Regions from separate parts of the Anabaena sphaerica FACHB-251 genome, predicted to be linked through region 4. Evidence: predicted binding sites of a transcription regulator. Region 4 holds the regulator's gene; each other region holds the start of a gene.
What was found. The regulator NtcA, encoded in region 4, controls nitrogen genes in cyanobacteria. The targets are predictions, from matches to a motif close to TNTGTANNNNNNNNTACANA.
Positions count from the first base shown of each region.

Region 1: gifA (glutamine synthetase inactivation factor IF7A) is a predicted target of NtcA. The motif match lies at 2,534-2,553, and genes of this name have one in related genera.
Region 2: H6G06_RS09480 (DUF3155 domain-containing protein) is a predicted target of NtcA. The motif match lies at 2,455-2,474, and genes of this name have one in related genera.
Region 3: H6G06_RS01440 (DUF3120 domain-containing protein) is a predicted target of NtcA. The motif match lies at 3,128-3,147, and genes of this name have one in related genera.

Region 1 is NZ_JACJQU010000001.1:220,705-226,299, forward strand. Features, by position in the region: gene patX (heterocyst-inhibiting protein PatX) at 1-220, shown strand, start outside; gene H6G06_RS00860 (class I SAM-dependent methyltransferase) at 1,248-2,306, opposite strand; gene gifA (glutamine synthetase inactivation factor IF7A) at 2,628-2,828, shown strand; gene glnA (type I glutamate--ammonia ligase) at 3,046-4,461, opposite strand; gene apcB (allophycocyanin subunit beta) at 4,828-5,337, shown strand.
Region 2 is NZ_JACJQU010000004.1:130,283-135,877, forward strand. Features, by position in the region: gene serS (serine--tRNA ligase) at 1-357, opposite strand, end outside; gene H6G06_RS09470 (DUF3611 family protein) at 413-982, opposite strand; gene H6G06_RS09475 (cofactor assembly of complex C subunit B) at 1,120-1,650, shown strand; gene H6G06_RS09480 (DUF3155 domain-containing protein) at 2,108-2,425, opposite strand; gene H6G06_RS09485 (GAF domain-containing sensor histidine kinase) at 2,821-4,179, shown strand; gene H6G06_RS09490 (S-layer homology domain-containing protein) at 4,289-5,530, opposite strand.
Region 3 is NZ_JACJQU010000001.1:344,537-350,131, forward strand. Features, by position in the region: gene nadB (L-aspartate oxidase) at 1-1,381, opposite strand, end outside; gene psbU (photosystem II complex extrinsic protein PsbU) at 1,556-1,984, opposite strand; gene H6G06_RS01440 (DUF3120 domain-containing protein) at 2,346-3,125, opposite strand; gene H6G06_RS01445 (undecaprenyl-diphosphate phosphatase) at 3,549-4,457, shown strand; gene H6G06_RS01450 (TIGR03279 family radical SAM protein) at 4,713-5,595, shown strand, end outside.
Region 4 is NZ_JACJQU010000030.1:31,339-36,933, reverse strand. Features, by position in the region: gene H6G06_RS25745 (ABC transporter ATP-binding protein) at 1-473, opposite strand, end outside; gene hisB (imidazoleglycerol-phosphate dehydratase HisB) at 606-1,202, opposite strand; gene fabI (enoyl-ACP reductase FabI) at 1,300-2,076, opposite strand; gene ntcA (global nitrogen regulator NtcA) at 2,466-3,137, shown strand; gene H6G06_RS25725 (DUF3084 domain-containing protein) at 3,317-4,807, shown strand; gene H6G06_RS25720 (pre-16S rRNA-processing nuclease YqgF) at 4,931-5,368, shown strand; gene H6G06_RS25715 (DUF3146 family protein) at 5,480-5,595, opposite strand, start outside.

The DNA of each region.
Region 1 (5,595 bases), on a different contig from region 4:
ACTTTTAGTATCGAGTCTGGTATTCGGCTCCTTAGCTTTTAACTACGAAGCAGAGTTCACTAGCCTTTCCCGGTTGCTGATTGCTAATTCTGGTTCAGGAGATCTGCTTGCAGACAATTCCAAACCCGGTCCAAACCAACCAGAACAGCCAGCGCCTCATCGCGGTAGTGGACGTAAAGAGTCAATGGAGTTTTTCAGCAATATCCATTCTCTTGTTTAACAACTGTAGCTTCAGACCGCTTGTAGGAGAATTCATTGCCAGTAAAGCAATTAAGTTATGGAATGACTGGGTGTTTATCGTCCTTTACACAAGTTGTAGAACAGAGACAGTTAAAGCACTACATCGCTCATCCACAGTTCCAGATTTTATTTTCTTTGACAGAGATATAAACAGTTAAACCACTACATAACTCAGTCATCGTTTCAGACTTTATCTTCTCTGACAAAGACACAAACAGTTAAAGCACTACACAACTTCACAAATCAGCAACGGTTGAGCATTTCCTCAAAACATCCGGTAATTGTGGTTAACCTGGCGTATATTGGTAACTTATTGACTCATATACGTACTAATCTAGCTTTCTTCAAATGCTTTTGTATTGCATTGAGTTTCTACAGGTTGAAGAGGCAAGCTGAAAAACCAGGTGAGTAGTCCTGAGTTGACACAAATATTGACAACCTTATCCAATCATGGTCAAGCATATACAAAACTACGAGTATGCCTTATGTATAGAGCTTGTCATGTTAGCAACAAAATGTTTTTCTTGTTGCTCATAATGGATTAAAATCCATCAATTAATTGCTTGCGTTTGGCTAAAGCGTGTTCGCGCAGCGTTCGCTTTGCGAATATGCTTATGGAGGGATAACCGCTCCCATGCTCCCGTTGAAGTAAGAAGTAAAGGTCTAGACTCGTCTAGGGTTTATATAGCAGAATAGGACTGTTATTTCTGTGATGAAACCGTTAAATTTGGTGTGATACCAAGCTCGTTGGAATATTTAGTATTGTTTGAGATTCATGGAACAGCCTATTAGTGTAGGGGCAGGTTCAGGCATCTGTTAAAAGTAGTGGATACGATGTTTGTTCCTGCCTCTACTGTTAATCCACAATCTCAAATCCAAATTGGTCTGATGGACTGTTAACGGTTATGCCACTGAAGGCAATAAGATTTCTGCATTATATTAAGCTGGTTTTTGACACTCCCCGGTCTAAAGACGCGGGGATTCTACATTCATAGACTCAAGGGTTTTCAGCCTTCTTTCTTATAAGCAATAAAATATTTGCTCAGAAAGTGGACTTGTATCTCTATGTCTTGAAAGCCCACTTTCTCTAATCGCTCTACCAAGTCATCAGCAATGTAATGTCTGTAGTATGGTTCATGGAACATCTTGGGGAAGCCATCCATCATATCAGCTAAGTCAGGTGAATCATTCATTTGAATCGAATCACAGATAATTAAAACTCCTCCTGGTTTGGTGACTCGGAAGCATTGCTCAATAACTGTCTGACGTACTGAAGCTGGTAACTCATGAAAAAGAAAAACAGAAGTTACAGCATGAAAATAATTATCTAGATAAGGTAATTCTTCGGCATTAGCTTGCAAAAGCTGCGGCAATTCGCCCGGATTTTGACACAATAGTTGATTAGCCTTACGCAAATAAGCTGGCGATAAATCTGTACCAAATAAAGACGCTTGAGGCATAGCTGCTCTTATCAACTTCAATGTAGCTCCTGTGCCACAAGCTACATCCAAAATGCGGAGTTGTCTTGGGGGAAGTCCCTGGAATTTTTGCAGTCCATGTTTAAGGGGAGCCAGAATCCGCCGTCTCATAGGATTGGCTGCACCACCAAAGAGAATTTCTACCTGTAAGTCATACAAGTTTGCTGACAGGTCGCTCAAATAACCATCAGTTTGGTGATGGAAGTTCTGCAAATAATAGTTGGGATAACCCTCTTGATATGTTTCTGGGGAAAAATCTTGATATCTATTTTGTGTGATTCGTTCCCACATCTGGGGTAAATCTAGACAAAGCATTGGATAGTAACGAAAAAAGTCTTCCCAGGAGTTATCAAATAATAAACTTTGGGGATATATTTGTTTTTGGGCATCCTGCCAATCTGCCTCTAGCAGCTGATTTAACCTGTTTTGTAGTTTGACAATCACCTCTGGAGAGGCGTTGCTCATTTGAACTACTGTGGGGTGGACTAGGTTTCTTAACTGTGAACTGAGGATTTTGTGAGCCAGGCCAAAGTAATTTTTGCTCTGTTGAAAGGTTTGATAAGTCAGCTTTGTTAAGTTATCCAGCATAAATAATAGGTGAAGTTTTATTGACTTTAATTATTTTATGTAACTAAAAGTCATAAATAAAGGTTTTTCTGAAAAAGCTACTCCTTTGGACTTATTTCCCAAGGGAAGATGAAGCGCAGGCAAGAAGGGATTTGACATCTGTAGCCGGAGGGGTCTCTTCTGGCTTGGGTAGCAATTTCCAGGGTTGGCGATCGCTCATTTATAAATTTTTGTAACAAAATTGTAATTCCGTAGTGTATGATACAGAATTATGGCTATTATGAATATGTGAAGCAAAAAAGTTAATCAACTATTACTAAAAAACTAGAGAGGATGGTAAGTATGTCTATTCAAGAAAAATCTCGTGCGTTAATGGTACGTCAACATCAGCAAGTTAAGAACCGTCAACAATCAATGCTGATGCGTGCTACACAGGAATTAGGTCTTCCCCAAGAACTATGCCACTACTGGAACCCCATTCAAGGGAAGATAGATCCTACTACACAAACGCTTTATAGCAGCAGTCATGCTTCCATGAGCTAAGAGTCCAGATGGATAGATTCTGAAGGAATATCTGAATAATAGTAAATATCCCAACTTGTTCTAATTCTATTTTTTAGCCAAATTGAAAACTAAAAAAAGCCACCCCAAAGGGTGGCTAAAAATTGACTTAATTGGAATATTAAGTATTAAGGGGTACAACAAGGTTGTACTCCTTTTGCGTTTGATATCCAGACGAAAACCCCTATACTGCTTGCAATTAGCAATCGTAATAGAGGAAAAATTCGTAAGGATGGGGACGCAACTGCATCTGCTTAACTTCGTTAGCCAGTTTGTAGTCAATCCAGTTTTGAATGAAATCTTCTGAGAATACGCCAGTTTCGGTTAAGAAAGCATGGTCATTTTCCAGTGCTTCTAAAGCCAATTCCAAAGAACCTGGAGTAGAAGGAATCTTAGCTAGTTCCTCTGGAGAAAGTTCATAGATATTCTTATCTAAAGGTTCACCAGGATGGATTTTGTTCTTGATACCATCAATACCAGCGCAAAGCATAGCAGCAAACGCTAAGTAGGGGTTAGAAGTCGCATCTGGACAACGGAACTCTAACCGCTTGGCTTTGGGGTTATTACCAGACAGAGGAATCCGCACAGAAGCAGAACGGTTCCCTTGGGAGTAAGCCAAGTTTACTGGTGCTTCATAACCAGGTACTAAACGCTTGTAAGAGTTTGTAGTGGGGTTGGTGATTGCTAACAATGCTGGAGCGTGTTTGAGAATACCACCAATGTAGTATAGTCCCATTTCACTCATACCAGCGTACTTGTCACCAGCAAATAAAGGCTGACCGCCTTTCCAAATAGATTGGTGACAGTGCATACCGGAACCGTTATCACCAAAAATTGGTTTTGGCATGAAAGTAACGGTTTTGCCGTACTTTCTAGCAACGTTTTTGATGACGTATTTGTAGGTCATTAGCCAGTCTGCTGCTTCGATGAGTTTACCAAAGCGGAAACCGAGTTCGCATTGACCACCAGTAGCAACTTCGTGGTGTTGCTTTTCAATAGGTACGCCACAGTCTTTCATAGTTAGCAGCATTTCTGTCCGCATATCTTGAAAGCTATCCGTTGGTGGAACTGGGAAGTAACCTTCTTTGAAGCGGGTTTTGTAGCCCAGGTTGGGGCCTTCCTCTCTACCAGTATTCCAACGACCTTCTACAGAATCTACGTAGTAGTAACCTGAGTTGGCGGTTTGGTCGTAGCGAACATCATCAAAGATGAAGAATTCAGCTTCTGGACCAAAGAAAGCTGTGTCACCAAGTCCTGTAGAAGCAAGGTAGTCTATTGCTTTTTGAGCAATTACACGGGGGCAACGGTTATACCATTCGCCTGTGCGTGGTTCTTTAATGCTACAAATAATACTTAGAGTTGGCTCTTTCATGAAGGGGTCGATCCAAGCTGTGTTTGGATCTAACACCATTGTCATGTCTGATTCTTCGATGCCTTTCCAACCCCGAATGCTGGAACCGTCGAAAGGAACACCATCAGTGAATGAACTTTCATCGATTTGGTCCTGGTACATGGTCAAATGTTGCCAAGTCCCTGGTGTATCAATGAATTTCAGATCAATCATCTGAATGTTTTTGTCTTGAATCATTTTCAAGACTTCTTTTGGGGTTGTCATTGTTACTCCTTATGTACCCATTTTCCTAAAATAAAACCAGACTTTGCCACAATATCCTCACTCTGCGGCGCTAACCCAAGTTGTGACACACCACCAGGAATATCGTAAATAGTTGACTTGAGGCAAGTTTGTGGTTTTTGTTACAGATCGTCTGGATTACAGGTTATATTAACCTTTCTTTCTTAATCTGCACAAAACAAGAAACTTCATCTTAACGGGGTCAACTTTGGCATAGAATCCTTAAGTAGTGGTATGGATGGTTTTGTGCCGTATCTATTTTATGTGAATGGCACAAAATTCTACTGGTGCATGAGTGCAACCAAATTAATATCAAATCATAGATAGTAACGATTGGGAGAAACCGGAATGCGCGATGCAGTTACAACTTTAATTAAGAATTATGACGTAGCCGGAAAATATTTTGACCGGAATGCGATTGATAGCCTCAAGTCTTACTTTGAAACTGGTACGGCAAGAGTGCAAGCGGCAGCTGCAATTAATTCTAATGCGGCAGCTATTGTTAAGCAAGCTGGTTCTAAGTTGTTTGAAGAACTACCAGAATTGATTCGTCCTGGTGGCAATGCTTATACAACTCGTCGTTATGCAGCTTGTTTGCGTGATATGGACTATTATCTACGCTATGCTACTTATGCGCTGGTTGCAGCCAATATGAATGTGTTGGATGAGCGTGTATTGCAAGGCTTACGGGAAACTTACAATTCTTTGGGAGTACCTATTAGCCCTACTGTGCGCGGTATCCAGATTATGAAGGATATTGCTAGGGAACAAGCAGCGGCTGCGGGGATTACTAATACTGCTTTTGTGGATGAGCCTTTTGATTATATGACTCGTGAATTGAGCGAACAGGATGTTTAACTAGATTTGTTGGCGAAGCGATTATAAATCGCGTCTACACAAACAAAGTCCTCATTGAGTGGGACTAATTTATGAGCGCACTTTGGCTGTTTGGGCAAGGTGCGTTTACTTTTTCTAATCCCAAATATAGCAGAAGGCAAGAGGCAATCTTGCTCTCATGCAAGAGTAAAACCCTTGTTATTCTTTGGTTTCAAGGACTAATCATGTCCTAATTATCCTGGCTACAGCTATATGAGTTCAGCTGAAGATGTGTTCTCC
Region 2 (5,595 bases), on a different contig from region 4:
ACCTATGGGGGTAGAATCACTAGGAAGGTTAGGAAGTGCTAAGAGTAAATCTTGAATTTGCGCTTTTAACTCTTTTTCCTGGGGTTCTAATTCGCTTAATGTGGTTTTGAGGGTGTTTCCTTCTTCCTTTAAAGCAAGAATTTCCGCATCTTGAGGATTAACACCAGATTTTACCTTTTGTCCAACCAGTTTACCAATTTCATTACTACGGGCTTGAAGTTCGTTGCGTTTTCCTTCTAATTCTCGTTGTTTTTGGCTCAAATCTAAAATAGGCTGAATGTCGTATTTACCACTACGACTGTTCAACTTGTCTTGTACGAGTTGGGGATTTTCTCTTATTTGTTTAATATCTAGCATTTTTTGCTTGTTCTTGGTCGGTTCTAAGTTGTTATATCATTTCTTCACGCAATTATCACTTGGTAATGCGATTTAGCAGAAATAGTGAAGCTACAAGCCCTGCAAAATGCGCTGAAATAGTATTTGTATTAGCCTGAACTACCAGCATATCTAAACCGCTAATAATCCGAGTGGGGTCAAATAATTGAGTAGTTACGGCTTGTGGAGATATTGACCTAGCTACCAGCGTACCAACTATTGCTTGCGCTCCCAAAAGTGTCACCAGAATCCCTCCTAAGTTCACCCATAGCCCCAATCTTAATATTTGCACGCTTTCTAGTTTACGGGGACGATTGGCAGGATTGGAGGAATCTAGTTGTTTGCCAATTCTGGTGTAACGATAGGCTAAGTACATCCCCACACCTAAAACAACTAGCCCACAAACAGCCAGAAATACGCCAAATCCAGTTCCAGGATTGTTGTTGGGACTACCTGCTCTTTGACTGAAAAATGCGAATAATAATACTATTATCCCAGAAATTACACCTAGTACAAGTTGAATCCAGAAACTAATCCAACCAGCGAGTCGAAATATTTGGGCGATCGCTCGAATATTAGAGGATGGGGTTTCGGAGTTTTGTGTCATAAGGAACTGGGGATAGGGGACTGGGGATTGAGGATTGGGAAAAAACAATTATTGTCTAGCCTAAAAATCCTGACAATCCCTATCAAGAATAATTGATAATGAATAAGTCAGATCAAGTGAAACAGTAACAATTAATTATGGATACTGCTATTGTGCCATCTACTTTCCTGCTAACTTTGTTGTTATCGGTGGGACTGTTTTTCTTTATCCGCGCTTCTACTAAAGACCGCACAGAAAAAGCGCAATTAGTATCTGAGCAAGATGAAGCTAGTTTGATGACTCAACTCAAGGAGTATTTTCGCTCCCGCTCCTACCGTGTTACATCTGTAGACCAAGAAAAAAACCAAGTCACTTTTGAAGGGTTTGTCAGACCTAGCTGGTTTTTAGCTATCTTTTTAACTGTTTTAGCAGCCGTTGGTTTTGCTTGTCTATCTCTGGTTTTAGCTCAACTTTCTTCGAGTCAAAGTCCGTTTTTACTGTCCTTAGTCCTGTTATCTCCCTTGAGTGGTATATTTTATTGGCAAAAAGCTGGGAGAATTGAGAAAGTGTCACTCACAATGGATTCTATCCAAAATGAACAACACTCCTCAAGTATCATCACTGTTATTGCCCATCGAGATGAACTCGCTGAGTTACAGAGGGTTTTACAGTTAAAGATGGTTGATTGAAGGTTTTTAGTTTTTGCTTGAGAGAAGCACGTCCTGATGATGAAGTGCAAACTTCTGACTGACTTTTGAGGAAAAGGAACAGTAGGGAGGAGGCAGAAAAAATCTAAAGTTGGCAGTTTTGCTAACGATTTCTGTCATCGACAAAATTTAAATCTAAATCTAAATTTGCTGACAGATAATTTTGGCAACTGTAGCCAAAATATTCAAAGCAAGACGCTTTTGTATGTGCTTGATTTTGTTGCTACTCCCTTCTGGATCAGCATACTAGATATCAAATTATGCAACCGCAGGCTGCAAAGGATTTGATGATCTAATTTGGATAAGCTTTACTGGCAGTTCAGCTACAAACTTAAAAAAAATTGAATTTTTGCATAAACTGATCAATTTTGCCAGTTAATTAATGTCAGAGTCAGAAGTAAGAAGTCAGATTCAATGCGTAAGAGGATCATTCTAGATGTTAACGAGTAGCCACCGCCACTAATTCTTGACCAGCGGGAGCTTCCAAGACCCTCAGACTGGGAAACAAGAAATGATTTTCTTCTACGTATTGAGCGCCAAACAGACCTTTTTCCGCCCAGAAATAACGGTCTGTGGTGTGTTCGTTCCGTTTTACAAGTAGCAAGGCAGGAGGCAAAATACCTTCAGCTTGAATAAATTTTCTCGCTGCTGTCACAGGTTTATCTTCGCCACTTTCGATGCTGTATTGAGGCACGTGTTCTAAAATCCGTCGTCCTTCTTGACGACGACGACTTTTCCGTTTACGTCTCCTTGCCAACCTATTGTCCTCCTCTTTCAAGCTATAAGATTGTAGTCATAGCTACAAAACCCGTCGTAATTATATAAGTTATATTTGAAAAAATCAATGGTTTTTAACGTTTTGATACAACCCTAGTCATCCTTTGGAAATTTAGAGAAATTATCTGTAGCTAAGTAATGAGTGCAAGTACAGTGAAAATAACTAGAAGGCGGCCAATAAACCACAAATTAGTAGATTTGATGAGCATTTCAGCCAACTGCCTCTAGCTCTGTATTTTCTGGGAGTAAAAATATCATTCCCGGGAATAAAGCATTAATGAGAAGATTTAGTTAAGCTGAAAGTGCGATCGCGAAAAATTTAGCATCTTTTCTATTTGTCCCTGCTAGTCCATAATTTTGAGCAAGAGCTAAAAAATGTTAATGTCTGCCAGTTCTGATTTTATTGCTCTATGCCAAGAGCAAATATCTCTATTAACCCAAGGACTGGGAGCGTCTTTGAGTGTTGTCTACTTAACGCAAGAATTAGTAGATAGCCCCACAGGTGAGGCTCAATTGATCCCTGTGGTGGTTTCCCCTGAGACAGCAAGATTAAAGTACAGAGATCAACTAGCCCAGGGGACAGTCAACAAGCAAATCAAATTTGGTCAGATTTTGGCATTACCGAATCACCGGAGCAAGTTATTGACAGCAGGACTAGTCTCTGCTCCTCCTTCCCAGGAGTCAGAAAGTACAAATACAGCCCCTCCAAATTTAGAAGATGAATATATATTTAGTGGCAATCAAATTGTTTTACCTCTGATTTATGAAGGTGTGATGATGGGGTTATTGGTAACGGGAAGGGAAGATCGAGCCTGGAATGAAGGGGAGGAAAGCGAAATTCAGCGCATAGCCAAAACTATAGCGATCGCTTGCATTTTAGATCAGCGTCGAGCTTGGTTACAGCAGCAGTTACATCAACAGCAAGTTCTTCAAGAACAACAAAGGGATTTACTGGATAATCTTTTGCATCAGTTTCGCAACCCTTTGACGGCTATCCGCACTTTTGGGAAACTCCTGTTTAAGCGACTGCGACCAACAGACCCTAACCGAGATGTAGCGACTAGTATAGTGCGGGAAACTGATCGCCTGCAAGAATTGCTGCTACAGTTTGATCAAGTGATAGACTTGACTGATGCAGATTTAACACCCATTCCCCTAGCAGAATCTCAGGTTGTTGTCGAAGCATCGGTGCAGAAAGAAGCCAAACCACCACTATTATTGCCAGGAACAGGGGAAAATGCTACTGATTGCGACTTAACAGATTTATTAGCACTATTATTAAAATCGGCTCAAGCTATTGCTCAAGAACGAAATCTGGAATTAATAACTGATCTTCCTGAAAATTTACCATTAACAAAAGCTAATCTTAAAGCATTAAGAGAAGTTTTGAGTAATATTATTGATAATGCTTTGAAATATACCCCTGCTGGTGGGAAAATTTGGATTCAAGCTGGACAGAAAAAAGCTAATTTTCAAGGCATTGCGATTAGTGATACAGGTCCGGGTATTCCAGCAGAAGATTTAGAGCATTTGGGGGAAAGACATTACCGAGGTGTACAGGCGCAAACAGAAATTCCCGGTACAGGTTTGGGAATTGCGATCGCCAAACAATTGATAGAACAAATGCAGGGAGAAATAGAAGTTTTTAGCCCCGCATTTAATTCAAAAATTACTTCACTTCAACATCCAGGAACTACCTTTATTATTTGGTTGCCTGAAGTTAAAGACTGGTAATTGGTAATTAGTAATTGGTAATTGGTGATTGGTGATGGGGAAATAAGGGAACAGGGAACAGAATTTTTGACTTTTGACTTTTGACTTGATTCTCCCCAGTCCCCAGTCACTATTGCAGAGAAATTAACAAATTTTGGTTAATTGTCATTTCTAAATCTGTATTGGGTTCAATAGCAATTAAATCAACACTATTCCTACCAAAGAAAAGACCAATCAGCGCCCCAATACCAGCACCTCCGAGAATTTCTTCTGTAGCAATAGCGCGATCGCCTGTCACCGCAGATACTGCGGCAGCTGCTCCTGCTCCTAATACGGTATTTTTGATAATTGAAGTGGTGCTAGTGCCTTTTCTCACAGTTTCAGTTTTGGTAATCACATCAGAAGTGGCAATAAGGTTATATTCTTTACCATTGGTCAAAATTAATTTTTGAGCCACAAACTGAGAACCACCTTGAGCAGGTTTGAGTTCACCGATCACCTGACTACCAGCAGGAATAACCACTGTTCCATCTTGGGTAATTACACTTTGTGATGTTGTCAAAGTTAAAGGAGCAGTTTCATCTTTAGTTACCAGAATTTTTGCTGCCTTTTCATACTTCACAGGAATAATAGTCCCTTGAGGAATAGTAACAGTTGTGACTGGTGGTGGAGTGGTTTGAAGAGAGACAACATAAGGTGAGTTAATTGCAGCAGCTTGATTAGCACTAACCAAGGCTTGATAAATAAAAGCCGCTACCTGCGCTCTAGTAGCAGTCACACTGGGATTGAGAAACTTAACATTAGGATAGTTGACTACAATTTTTCTCTCAGTGGCCGCAGCAATGGGAGTGCGGGCATAGCCGGAGATACTGCCAGAATCGTTGTAGTATTGTAGAGTGCTTTCAACATTACCACCAGCAGCATATTCCAAACCGTTAGCCAGGGAAACTAAAACTTGTTCACGGGGAATAGCTTGGTTAGGTCTAAAGACATTGCCTGGATATCCAGATAAGAAACCGATAGTGTAAGCTTGTCTAATGGCGCTGTATGCCCAATAATTACTGGGTACATCATTAAAATTGATTGGTTGCCGTTGTGCAGACTTGCTAAAAGCCTTGTTAATCATTGCAGCAAACTGAGCGCGTGTCACCGGTTCTTCTGGACGAAATGTACCATCAGGAAATCCCGCAATTACACCCCGTTGTGATAATTGTTGAATAAATTGTGATGCCCAGTAGTTAGATGAAACATCAGAAAAACTCGTTTGTGCTAAGGATGGCGCAGATGTCATTAAAGGTGCTACAGTACCGACTGTGACACTTAAAGCCATAAATAGGGCTGTGTTTGATTGCAAGCGATTTAAAGTAAACATTGATTTTACTCCTGTAAAAATTATTTTTTCTTTTTGTTAACTACTCTGTTAACTACCTAGACAAT
Region 3 (5,595 bases), on a different contig from region 4:
TTTCCAAACTTGATTGTTCTCGACAAATACCAGCACTTTGCCAGACTAAACGAGGTAACTTTTCCCTGATAGCTTCTAATTGTACTTGTTGATTTTCCCAATCATGAAAAGACAAGATACAAGATAAAGGATTTGGAAAAGATTCTGATTCTGTAGTTTGAGACTGCCGCCACATTTCATTCTCTAAATCGGCTAAATCTGCCATTTGCGCCCCAAAGACGATACATTCCAACAGAGAATTACTAGCTAGACGATTAGCACCATGTACTCCCGTACTAGCAGTTTCTCCTACAGCATACAAACCGGGAATATTGGTACGATTCTGCAAATTGGTGAGAATACCACCCATCCAATAATGAGCAGCAGGGGCTACAGGAATCGGTTGATTACAAACATCAATACCCCAATGCTGACAAACTTGAATAATGTTGGGAAACCGTTGACGAATTTTATCAGCAGGGATGGGGCGCATATCTAACCAGACATTGGCAGTAGCAATATCATCTGCTGTACGTTGTAGATGACTGAAAATAGCTCTACTCACCACATCTCGCGGTGCAAGTTCACCTGCTGGATCGTAGTCAAAAGCAAAACGCCGCCCTTCGTTATCGACAAGATGCGCCCCTTCACCGCGTACCGCTTCGCTGATGAGAAAGCGCCCTGGTTTTGTCAGGGCTGTAGGATGAAATTGGACAAATTCTAAATCCCGGAGAACAGCCCCAGCCCGCCAAGCTATAGCCACCCCATCACCTGTACTCACAGCAGGGTTAGTAGTTTGGGCAAATACTTGACCACCGCCACCGGTTGCCAAAACTACAGCGCCAGCCTTTACCCATGTAACTTTGCCTTGATAAAACAGGCTGATTCCCTGACAGCGACCGGTTTCTGGTTCTATCCATAAGGACAAAGCCAAAGCTTGCTGAATAACTTGGATATTTTGACGACGCAATACTTGGGCTGTGAGAGTGGTGGTTACTTCCCTACCTGTGGTATCTGCGGCGTGAAGAACGCGATGACGAGAATGGGCAGCTTCCAAAGTTAAAGCTAGGGTGTTACCATGACGGTCAAAGGCTACCCCTAAGTTAACTAAGGATTGAATACAGCTAGGGGCTTGTTCAGCCAAAAATTCTACGGCTTTGAGATCACATAAACCCGCCCCGGCTTTTAAAGTGTCTTCAATATGCAGTTGGGGTGAATCTTCTGGGGCTACAGCTGCGGCAATACCACCTTGCGCCCAATCACTGGCGGATAAAGTCACAGTTTCTTTAGTAATTAAGCCTACGCGTAAGCTTTCTGGTAGACACAATGCTGTGTATAGTCCAGCAGCGCCAGCGCCGACTACTAATACATCAAATTGGTTAGGAATATCTATCTGAGACAAGGTTAGGGGAGGTGGGGACTGGGGACTGGGGACTGGGACTGGGGACTGGGGACTGGGGACTGGGGACTGGGACTGGGGACTGGGGACTGGGGAGATGGGGAAAAATCTTTCCTGCCTCCTGCCTCCTGTCACCTGTCACCTGTCACCTCTTGCTCAATGACCAACTAGATTTATCTATCTGTAGATACCGTTGTTAATGCGATCGTCTCCTTCGTTGAAGTTAGGCTCGTATTCTGTGACTGCGAAGTTATCTAAGTTGGCTTGTAAGGTTTGTTTTTGACGATCACTCAATCCTGGCAGATCCAATACATCCTCTACACTCTTGTAAGGAGCATTTTGGATGATTTTCTTAGCCAAGGTGGGATAAAGCCCTGGATACTGTTGAAAAGCGGCAATGTTGGTATTATTCAAATCAATTTTTTTACCAAATTCTGTTGCCAGCTTCTGATCTGCCCTATTTTGGCGTGAAATGGCCATAACAGGAACTTGTGGCCAACTAAAGCTGTTGAAACTAGCAGCTTGGGCTGTTTGATTAGTTGCTAACCATCCCCAGCAGCCGAGCAACAAACTAAATACTGTTAATAAACGTACTAATCCTTTCACGATCTTTCTACCTCTTTCCATCAAACAGGAATAAAAGCTTTCAACTACAAGCTGTCAACTATCGGCTTAAGTGAGAAGTATGGAGTAATAATTCAACCCTACTAATAACTGAGGGGCTGATGAATTACTTGCTGCCTCGGACTTCATGCTCTTAGTTAATAGCTGATAGCTGAATCAACACACAGCAGTCATCACAAACTAATATACAGCTTAGTGAACTACCCAACTTAGCTGTACTTGAAGTTGAAACTTCGGGTATTATTTGTCATTACCACGTTAGGGATTTTTTTTTGATTTTACTTTGTAAAAATTTATTGCTAATCATTGAGCTTTGGTAACTGAAATTTGGTACCTGAAAATTTTAGGCAAGAACCGCAGCTAGTAAAAACAGACTGTCCACTAAAATTGTACTCAAAACTGCTCCACTAAAGGCGTACCAATGCAGTTGCTTTTTACCTAAAGATACTAGCCCAACTGTCAATAGTGCTAAGGCCAGAATGATTGCCCAAGCTTCTCCCCAAGGAGTTTGCACTTGTGCTAGGGCATTTTTTAAGATTTGTGACGCTCCCTGGGCATCTGTTCTCATAATTTGCCGCCAATAGGGCATTAAGTCTACTAGGTAGAAGTATATATCTGTTAAAACTGTGCCGAATAGAGAACCTAGATAAAACCAGTTACCGACTTTGCCCCAATTTTTACACAGACACCAAATAGCGAAGGGTAGGCCGATTGATTCTATGGGTAAGTGCCACAAGGGTTCCCAACGTAACCAACCCCAGTAAATCGCCCCTGTTAACCAACTCCAGCTAAATCCTAAGAGTAAATCTCCCCAAAGATAGGTTTGGGTCCGTGACATTAATGTCAAACTCAGCCAAATCCAAAATCCTGTGATTACTAAACTGAGACTGGGTAGCGATCGCACTAGCGGTGCTTCTATAAATACTGGTACTGATACCAAAAATACTGCTGCCACAAACACTAACCAAGTTTGCCTCCAAGAGATTGCAGTAGGCAGTGAGGGCAATAAGGAAAGGGTAGACTCTAATTCTTGCATACCTCTGTGCTTGGTGTCAGCGGTATGCAAATCAGTCTCAATAGAGGAGTTGGCAGTAGTGTAGGAGGACAACGTATTATTAATCAAAGTTTTTAATATTTGTTACTAAACTTTACTTATCTACAGTATCACATTCTTAAATCCCCCCCAGGGGCATTTTTATTATACTGTAAATTTCAGTAAATCTCAAACTGATAGGAAATAGGAGTCAGAAGTCAGGAGTTGAAAAAGAGGCAGAGGGGAAGGGGGCAGGGAGCAGGGGGAGCAAGCCCTTGCTCTCTGCGCGGAGCGAAGCGGAGCATGGGTAAGAAGCCCCGCCCTTCCAGGGCGCTCGGCTGGGGCGGGGTACAAGCTTTGTCCCAGTCTCTCCCCCCTGCTCCCCGCTCCCTGCTCCCCTGCTTCTTGTGACCTCCCAGTCGCCTGTGAAACTTGCCCGGAAAAACTGATGACAACAGCGGATCAGGTTGGATAATTTGCTAGAATTACGCATCCATTGTGGGAGTCTGTTTGATGGAGACAATGTTAGAAGCAAGTAGTATATGTGTACTATCCTCGCAACTGCTGGCCGTGGCAGAAAACACGGAAAATTTAACCCCGGAATGGTTGCAGGCATTTATTTTGGGTATAGTACAAGGTATTACAGAGTTTTTACCGATTAGCAGTACAGCACATCTTTTAATTGTCACCAAGATATTTGCTTGGAAAGAACTAGGTGATAAAGATTTTGTTGATGCCATTCAATTTGGTAGTGTTATAGCAATATTGCTGTATTTTTGGTCACTAATTTCTAGTATTGTTAAAGGTGCAATTACTGCACTCAAGGATAAAGATTGGGAACGGGAAGAATGGAAAATTTTTGTGGGTATTGCTGTAGGCACAATGCCTGCATTAATTTTTGGCTTTCTGTTGAAAGACGTTTTACCTGAAAGTGCATTAATTATCGCTATAATGTCAGTTATCATGGCTATTTTATTAGGTTTAGCAGAAAAATTTGGCACTCGCAAGCGTGGTTTCGATTCCTTGCAAATTCGGGATGGTATTTTGGTAGGATTAGGACAAACTCTAGCTTTGATTCCTGGGGTTTCTCGTTCTGGTTCAACCCTAACGACTGCCTTATTTTTAGGATTAGAACGTGATACAGCAGCGAAGTTTTCATTTTTGTTAGGTTTTCCGACTCTGACAATAGCAACCCTCTATAAAAGCCTGAAAATATTTAAGCTGTTTGAGCAACAACAATTACCCGATAACATAGTTTTACTATTAGTTATAGGGATTGTTTCCACCTTTATTTTTTCCTACCTATCAATTGCATTTCTGATTCGGTACTTACAAACCAAAAATACCTTTGTTTTTGTTTGGTATAGATTGGCTTTTGGTAGTGCCATTTTATTAGCGATCGCAACAGGTTGGCAGGGATAATTTTAAAGGAGTCAGGAGTTCTTAATTTTGGATTTTGGATTTTGGATTGTATTTCATGAACTCCAATCGTAAGTATTCAGCTATAGCACTCGTTCATACCTAGATCCCCGACTTCTGACATCAATTTATAATTTGTGAACACAATAAACAAAAGAAGTCGGGGATCTTATTGCCCTACCTGAATTCTTACCTCCAATCTAAAATCTAAATTCCCTGTTCCCTATTCCCTATTACTTGTTCCCTATTCCCTGATATATGTCTACCATTCATCCTGCTAAAATTACCAAGGTGCTTCCTGAATCCATTGCTGCTGAAATTGGCTTTGAAGTTGGCGATGCGATTGTTGCTATTAATGGGACAAAACCCCGTGATTTAATTGATTATCAATTTTTGTGTGCAGATGAAATTTTAGAACTAGAAGTATTAGATGCGGCTGGGAAAACTCATCATATTGAAATTGAAAAAGATTATGATGAAGACTTAGGGCTAGAATTTGCTACCGCATTATTTGATAATTTAATTCAATGTAATAACCGTTGTCCATTTTGCTTTATTGATCAACAACCACCAGGTAAACGTTCTAGCTTGTATTTCAAAGATGATGATTACCGTTTGAGTTTCTTATATGGTTCTTATTTAACTTTAACTAATTTACCAGAAAGAGAATGGCAACGCATTGAACAAATGCGGTTATCTCCCTTGTATGTTTCTGTTCATGCGACAGAACCAGAAGTGAGAATTAGACTATTAAAAAATCATCGTGCAGCGCAGATTTTAGAACAACTCAAATGGTTTCAAGAAAGACGCTTACAAATTCATGCTCAAGTAGTAGTTTGTCCAGGGATAAATGATGGTGAACATCTAGAACAAACACTGAGAGATTTGACATTTTTTCATACAGGAGAAATCCCAGCAGTAGCATCAGTAGCAGTTGTTCCCGTTGGGTTAACGCGATTTCGTCCCCAAGAAGATGAACTCGTACCTGTGACGCGAGAAAAAGCGAAAGAAGTAATATCTCAAGTGAAATTACTATCTCAAGAATTTCGGCATAAATACGGTTCTAGTGTGGCTTGGTTAGCCGATGAATGGTTTTTAATTGCTGGTGAAGAATTACCTAGTGAAGCTGAATATGAAGAAT
Region 4 (5,595 bases):
CGACGCATTAGCTTTTTGCGAGCATCAGTTTGAGATAAACCGACTAATTCTAAAAGTTGGGGAATGCGTTGACGCTGTATCTTGTGGGGAATTTGGAATAACCCAGCAGCTAATTCCAAAAATTCCCAGCCGGTGAGATAGTCGTATAAATAAGGATTTTCTGGTAAGTAGCCAATACGTTGCTTCACAGAGCGATCGCCCAGTGGCTTACCTAATAATAAACCCCTACCGGCAGAAGGTCGAATAATTCCTAGTAACAGTTTTAACAGTGTAGTTTTGCCAGCACCATTGGGACCTAGCAAACCAAAGGTTTGTCCTGGGTAAACTTGTAGAGAACAGTTTTTGAGAGATACAACTTTTTGATTCAGCCAAAAACCAGTGCGATAGACTTTTCGCAACTCAGAAGTTAGGACTACTGGTGGTTGATCTACAGGATTCAGTTGAGGTTCAGGAGTTTCTGCAACAGAATTCATTGTGGTTAAATTACCAATTACCGATTGGGTGTGACTGATTACAAGTTTTACGGTATCACGATAATAAACACCACTATCTTAATGTGTCAATTATCGCCAAGCGAGTAGCTTTCTGGCGCTACCAATAGTAACTTATAACACACCTTTGGAACTGGGAATAGTTTCAGCACGACGAGGATCGATTTCTACTGCCATCCGCATAGCTCTAGCAAAGGCTTTAAAAGTTGCTTCAATAATGTGATGAGAATTAACACCATCAAATTGGCGAATATGCAAGGTCATTTGACTATGATTCACCAACGCCACAAAAAATTCTCGTACCAGTTGGGTGTCATAAGTTCCCACCCGTTGAGTAGGAATGTCTAAACCATAACTAAGATGAGGTCGTCCAGAAAAGTCCAAAGCCACCTGAATCAGAGCTTCATCCAGAGGCGCAAGGAAATTACCAAAGCGGACAATGCCTTTTTTATTACCTAATGCTTGATGTAAAGCTTGACCCAAGGTAATACCCACATCTTCATTAGTGTGGTGATCATCAATTTCCCAGTCACCTTTGGCTTGAATATCCAAATCAAACAGCCCATGAGAGGCGATTTGATGCAGCATATGATCTAAAAAGGGAATCCCTGTGGCAGCTTTGCAGATGCCTGTACCATCGAGGTTGATGGTTACTTGTACATCAGTTTCCCCGGTGGTGCGCTTAACTGTAGCAATGCGGTTGTTAGTCATGAGTCGTAAGTCATTGAAAGAAGGCACTCATGCAAAAGGCAAGAGGCAAGAGTTGATTAATTTTTCCCAGTCTCCAGTCCCCAATCCCCAATCCCCATTACATTCCCATGATTTCATATCCTGCATCTACATACAGGATTTGCCCAGTGATGCCACTAGACAAATCACTACACAAGAAAGCTGCTGTATTGCCTACTTCTAGTTGAGTGACAGTGCGACGCAGGGGTGCGACTTTTTCCACATGATGAATCATATCCAAAATGCCGCCTACTGCTGAGGATGCCAAAGTGCGGATAGGGCCTGCGGAAATACCATTAACGCGAATATTTTGGGGTCCTAGTTCTGCTGCTAAGTAACGAACACTGGCTTCTAATCCAGCTTTGGCTACACCCATGATGTTATAGTTAGGGATAGCTCGGACTGCACCCAAATAGGAGAGAGTAATAATACTACCGCCTTCTGTCATCAAAGGTTTAGCAGCACCGCTTAACTGTACCAGTGAATAGGTACTAACTTCCAAAGCTTTATTGAAACCAGAACGGGAGGTTTGACTAAAATCTCCGGTTAAATCATCTCTGTTTGCAAAAGCCAGACAGTGAATAAGGATGTCTAATTTACCCCATTGCTGGCGCACTGTTTCAAAAGTAGATTGAATTTGCTCCTCATTCTCAACGTTACAGGGAAGGAATAGGCTGGGCTTGAGGGGTTCCACCAATTCTGCAACTTTTTTCTCGAATTTGCCTTTTTCATCTGGCAAATAGGTAATGCCCAGGTTAGCACCTGCTTGGTGTAGTTGTTGAGCAATACCCCAAGCAATGGAGCGGTTATTGGCAATACCTGTGACTAGGGCGTTTTTTCCGGACAGATTCAGCATAGAAATAGGTCAATGTGATCAATCATTAGGAGCATATTTACAATACTAGAAGCTGAGTATATTTTGACCTAGTTGGGGATGGGATTTTCAAAAAATTTAATTCAGTAGGGTGTTGAGAGCGACAAAATTTCTGCAGATTGTTTAAGAAGTTATAAAGATATGGAAAATTTTTCTGCCAAAAAACCTCTTAAGTTGAGTTTGTTAAACTACTGATCAACAATTTTTAGCTAAAAATAACAACAATTAGGTATCATGATAAACAAATGAATATGAAGTGATAAATTTAAGTATAGGAAAAAACAGAAAGGTTGACGGTGCTTTCTTGATTTTTCAGGTGTATTCTTAGGTAATCAGTTTTTGTTTTTCCGGCATTGGGTAGGGGAAGGGAGATGATCGTGACACAAGATAAAGCCCTAGCAAATGTTTTTCGTCAGATGGCAACTGGAGCCTTTCCACCGGTTGTGGAGACGTTTGAACGCAACAAAACGATCTTTTTTCCCGGCGATCCCGCCGAACGAGTTTATTTTCTTCTCAAGGGTGCTGTGAAACTTTCCAGGGTATATGAGGCAGGAGAAGAAATAACGGTAGCATTGCTGCGGGAAAATAGTGTTTTTGGCGTGTTGTCATTGCTAACGGGTAATAAGTCGGATAGATTCTACCATGCAGTTGCCTTCACGGCGGTAGAATTACTTTCTGCACCAATTGAACAAGTAGAGCAAGCACTCAAGGAAAATCCAGAATTATCAATGTTGATGCTACGGGGGCTATCTTCGCGGATTCTCCAGACAGAGATGATGATTGAAACCCTTGCTCACCGAGATATGGGTTCTCGGTTGGTGAGTTTTTTGTTAATTCTCTGTCGAGACTTTGGTGTACCTTGTGCTGATGGCATTACCATTGATTTGAAGCTATCTCATCAGGCGATCGCTGAAGCCATCGGTTCTACTCGCGTTACTGTCACCAGATTGCTTGGAGATTTACGCGAGAAAAAAATGATTTCCATCCACAAGAAAAAGATTACTGTGCATAAACCTGTCACATTAAGTAAGCAATTTACTTAAAAGCTGCTGGGGGAGGAAATTGGTACAAGTTTTGTCAAGTTGTGTTTTGAGAAAAAATACCACAATCGGAGGTAATTTAAAAATTGACTAAATTCTACTTTTGCCAATCTCCTTTCCCCCACAGACAATGGTTGAAAGTAGTAGGCTGTATCTGGAAGCATTTCTGGCGGTAGTTGAAGATGGCCACCGGGTACATCCTGATAGCAGCAATTTTAATTCTGGGAGGCGTGATTGCCACAGTGGGCGATCGCATCGGCACAAAAGTTGGTAAGGCACGCCTCTCATTATTCAATTTGCGTCCCAAAAACACAGCGGTAATAGTAACTATTTTTACGGGTGGTGTGATTTCTGCCTCAACTTTAGCAATTTTATTTGCTGCTGACGAAGGATTACGGAAAGGGGTGTTTGAGTTGGAGGATATTCAAAAAGACCTCAGAAACAAGCGAGAACAACTCAAAACCGCAGAAACTGAAAAAAGCCAGGTAGAAGAAAAGCTTAATGAAGCTAGAAAAGAACAAGCTCAGGCACAGCAGGATTTACAGACAATTAATCAATCTTTACAAGCTGCCAATGCTAAACAACGGATAACACAAGCTCAACTTAACCGCACTATCAGCCAACAAGCCAAAACCCAAGCTCAACTGCAAGGCACTCAAAGCCGACTTGGTGAAGTAGTGATTCAGTACAGACAAGCTATAGCTGAACTAGAAAGCCTTTATAATCAGCGTCAGGCATTGCACAGCGCAGTAGAAGAATTAAAGGCAGAACGCCAGCGACTATATACTGAAGCCAAAAAAGCGATTGAGGAAGCCAAGACAGCCATTGAAAAACGCGATCGCGAGCTTGCTAATCGCCAAGAAGTTATTGAACAACGTGATCAGAAAATTGCTAATTTAGATACACTTATTCAAAATCGCAACTTAGAAATTAAAAAGCGAGAACAAGTAATTGCTACCAGAGAATCTCGCCTCAAAGAATTGGAAAACCAGCAAAAATACTTAGAACAGGAAGTAGCAAGGTTAGAAAAATATTATCAGTCATACCGTGACCTGCGTCTGGGTAAACTGGCCTTGGTTCGTGGTCAAGTTATAGCTGCTGGTGTAGTTCGTGTAGAGCAACCTGCTGCTGCTCGTAAAGTGGTAATCCAAATTTTACAGGAAGCTAACCGCAATGCCAACATTCAATTAAGCGAACCTGGTACAATTCCTGCAAATACAGAGCTATTGCGTGTTACCCAAGAAAGAGTTGAGCAACTAATTAAACAAATTCAAAATGGTCGAGAATATGTAGTGCGAATTTTCTCTGCGGGTAATTATGTCAGGGGAGAAAAACAGATAGAATTTTTTGCTGATGCAATGCCAAATCAACTGGTATTTTCCGCAGGTGAGATTCTAGCTACAACATCTGCTGATATGAAAACTATGACATCATATCAATTACGGCAACGTCTAGACTTGCTCATTTCTGCTTCTCAATTTCGCGCTCGCAATGCTGGTATTGTGGAAACAGTCCAGATAGATGGTACTTTTATACGCTTTTTTGCCCAATTGCAACAGTCCGAGCAACCACTGGAAATTAAAGCCATAGCAGCTGAGGATACCTATACAGCCGGTCCTTTGAGAGTAAAACTTGTAGCAATTTTGAATGGACAAGTTATTTTTAGCACGTAAATAGGTGACTGGTGACTGGTGACTGGTGACTGGTGATTGGGTGATTAATCCTTCCCATCTCCCCATCTCCCCATTTCCCCACTTCCCTATTACCTGTTCCCTGTTCCCTGTTCCCTGTTCCCTATGACTAATACACAACCAGCAATTTTAGGCTTTGATCCTGGTCGAGATAAATGTGGTGTAGCCGTGATGGGATTGGATCGGCAGCTGTATTATCATCAAGTTGTTCCTGCTACTGAGGCGATCGCTCAGATTTCGTCATTGCGGCAAAGTTTTCCTATTTCCTTAATCGTCATGGGAGACCAAACAACCGCGAAAAAGTGGAAACAGCAACTTAATCAGGAATTAATTCCATCCCTGAATATTATTTTAGTTGATGAGCGTTATACAACTCTAGAAGCACGCGATCGCTATTGGCAAATGTTTCCACCAACAGGACTCACCAAACTCTTACCAAAGGGTTTGCGACAGCCTCCGCGACCCATAGATGACATTGTAGCCATCTTATTGATTGAACGCTACCTCAACCGCTTAACTTCCAGCAGTCTTACTGACAACTGACTAATTAGGTTTACTGAGAAAATTTTTTTGTGGAGACAGGCAAGGCAATAGGCAAGAATTAATCTCAGGTTTTTGTGTACATTCTGACTCCTGGCTCCTGAATTCTTCTATTTACAGTTCTGCTCGAATAGTAAAAGCATAATCTCCCCCTGGTTCTAACTGGTAATCTTGTTTTTCCAAAAAGCGGCCGAGAGGTTCTTTAATTAAAGCGCGACCCTGGGAAGGCT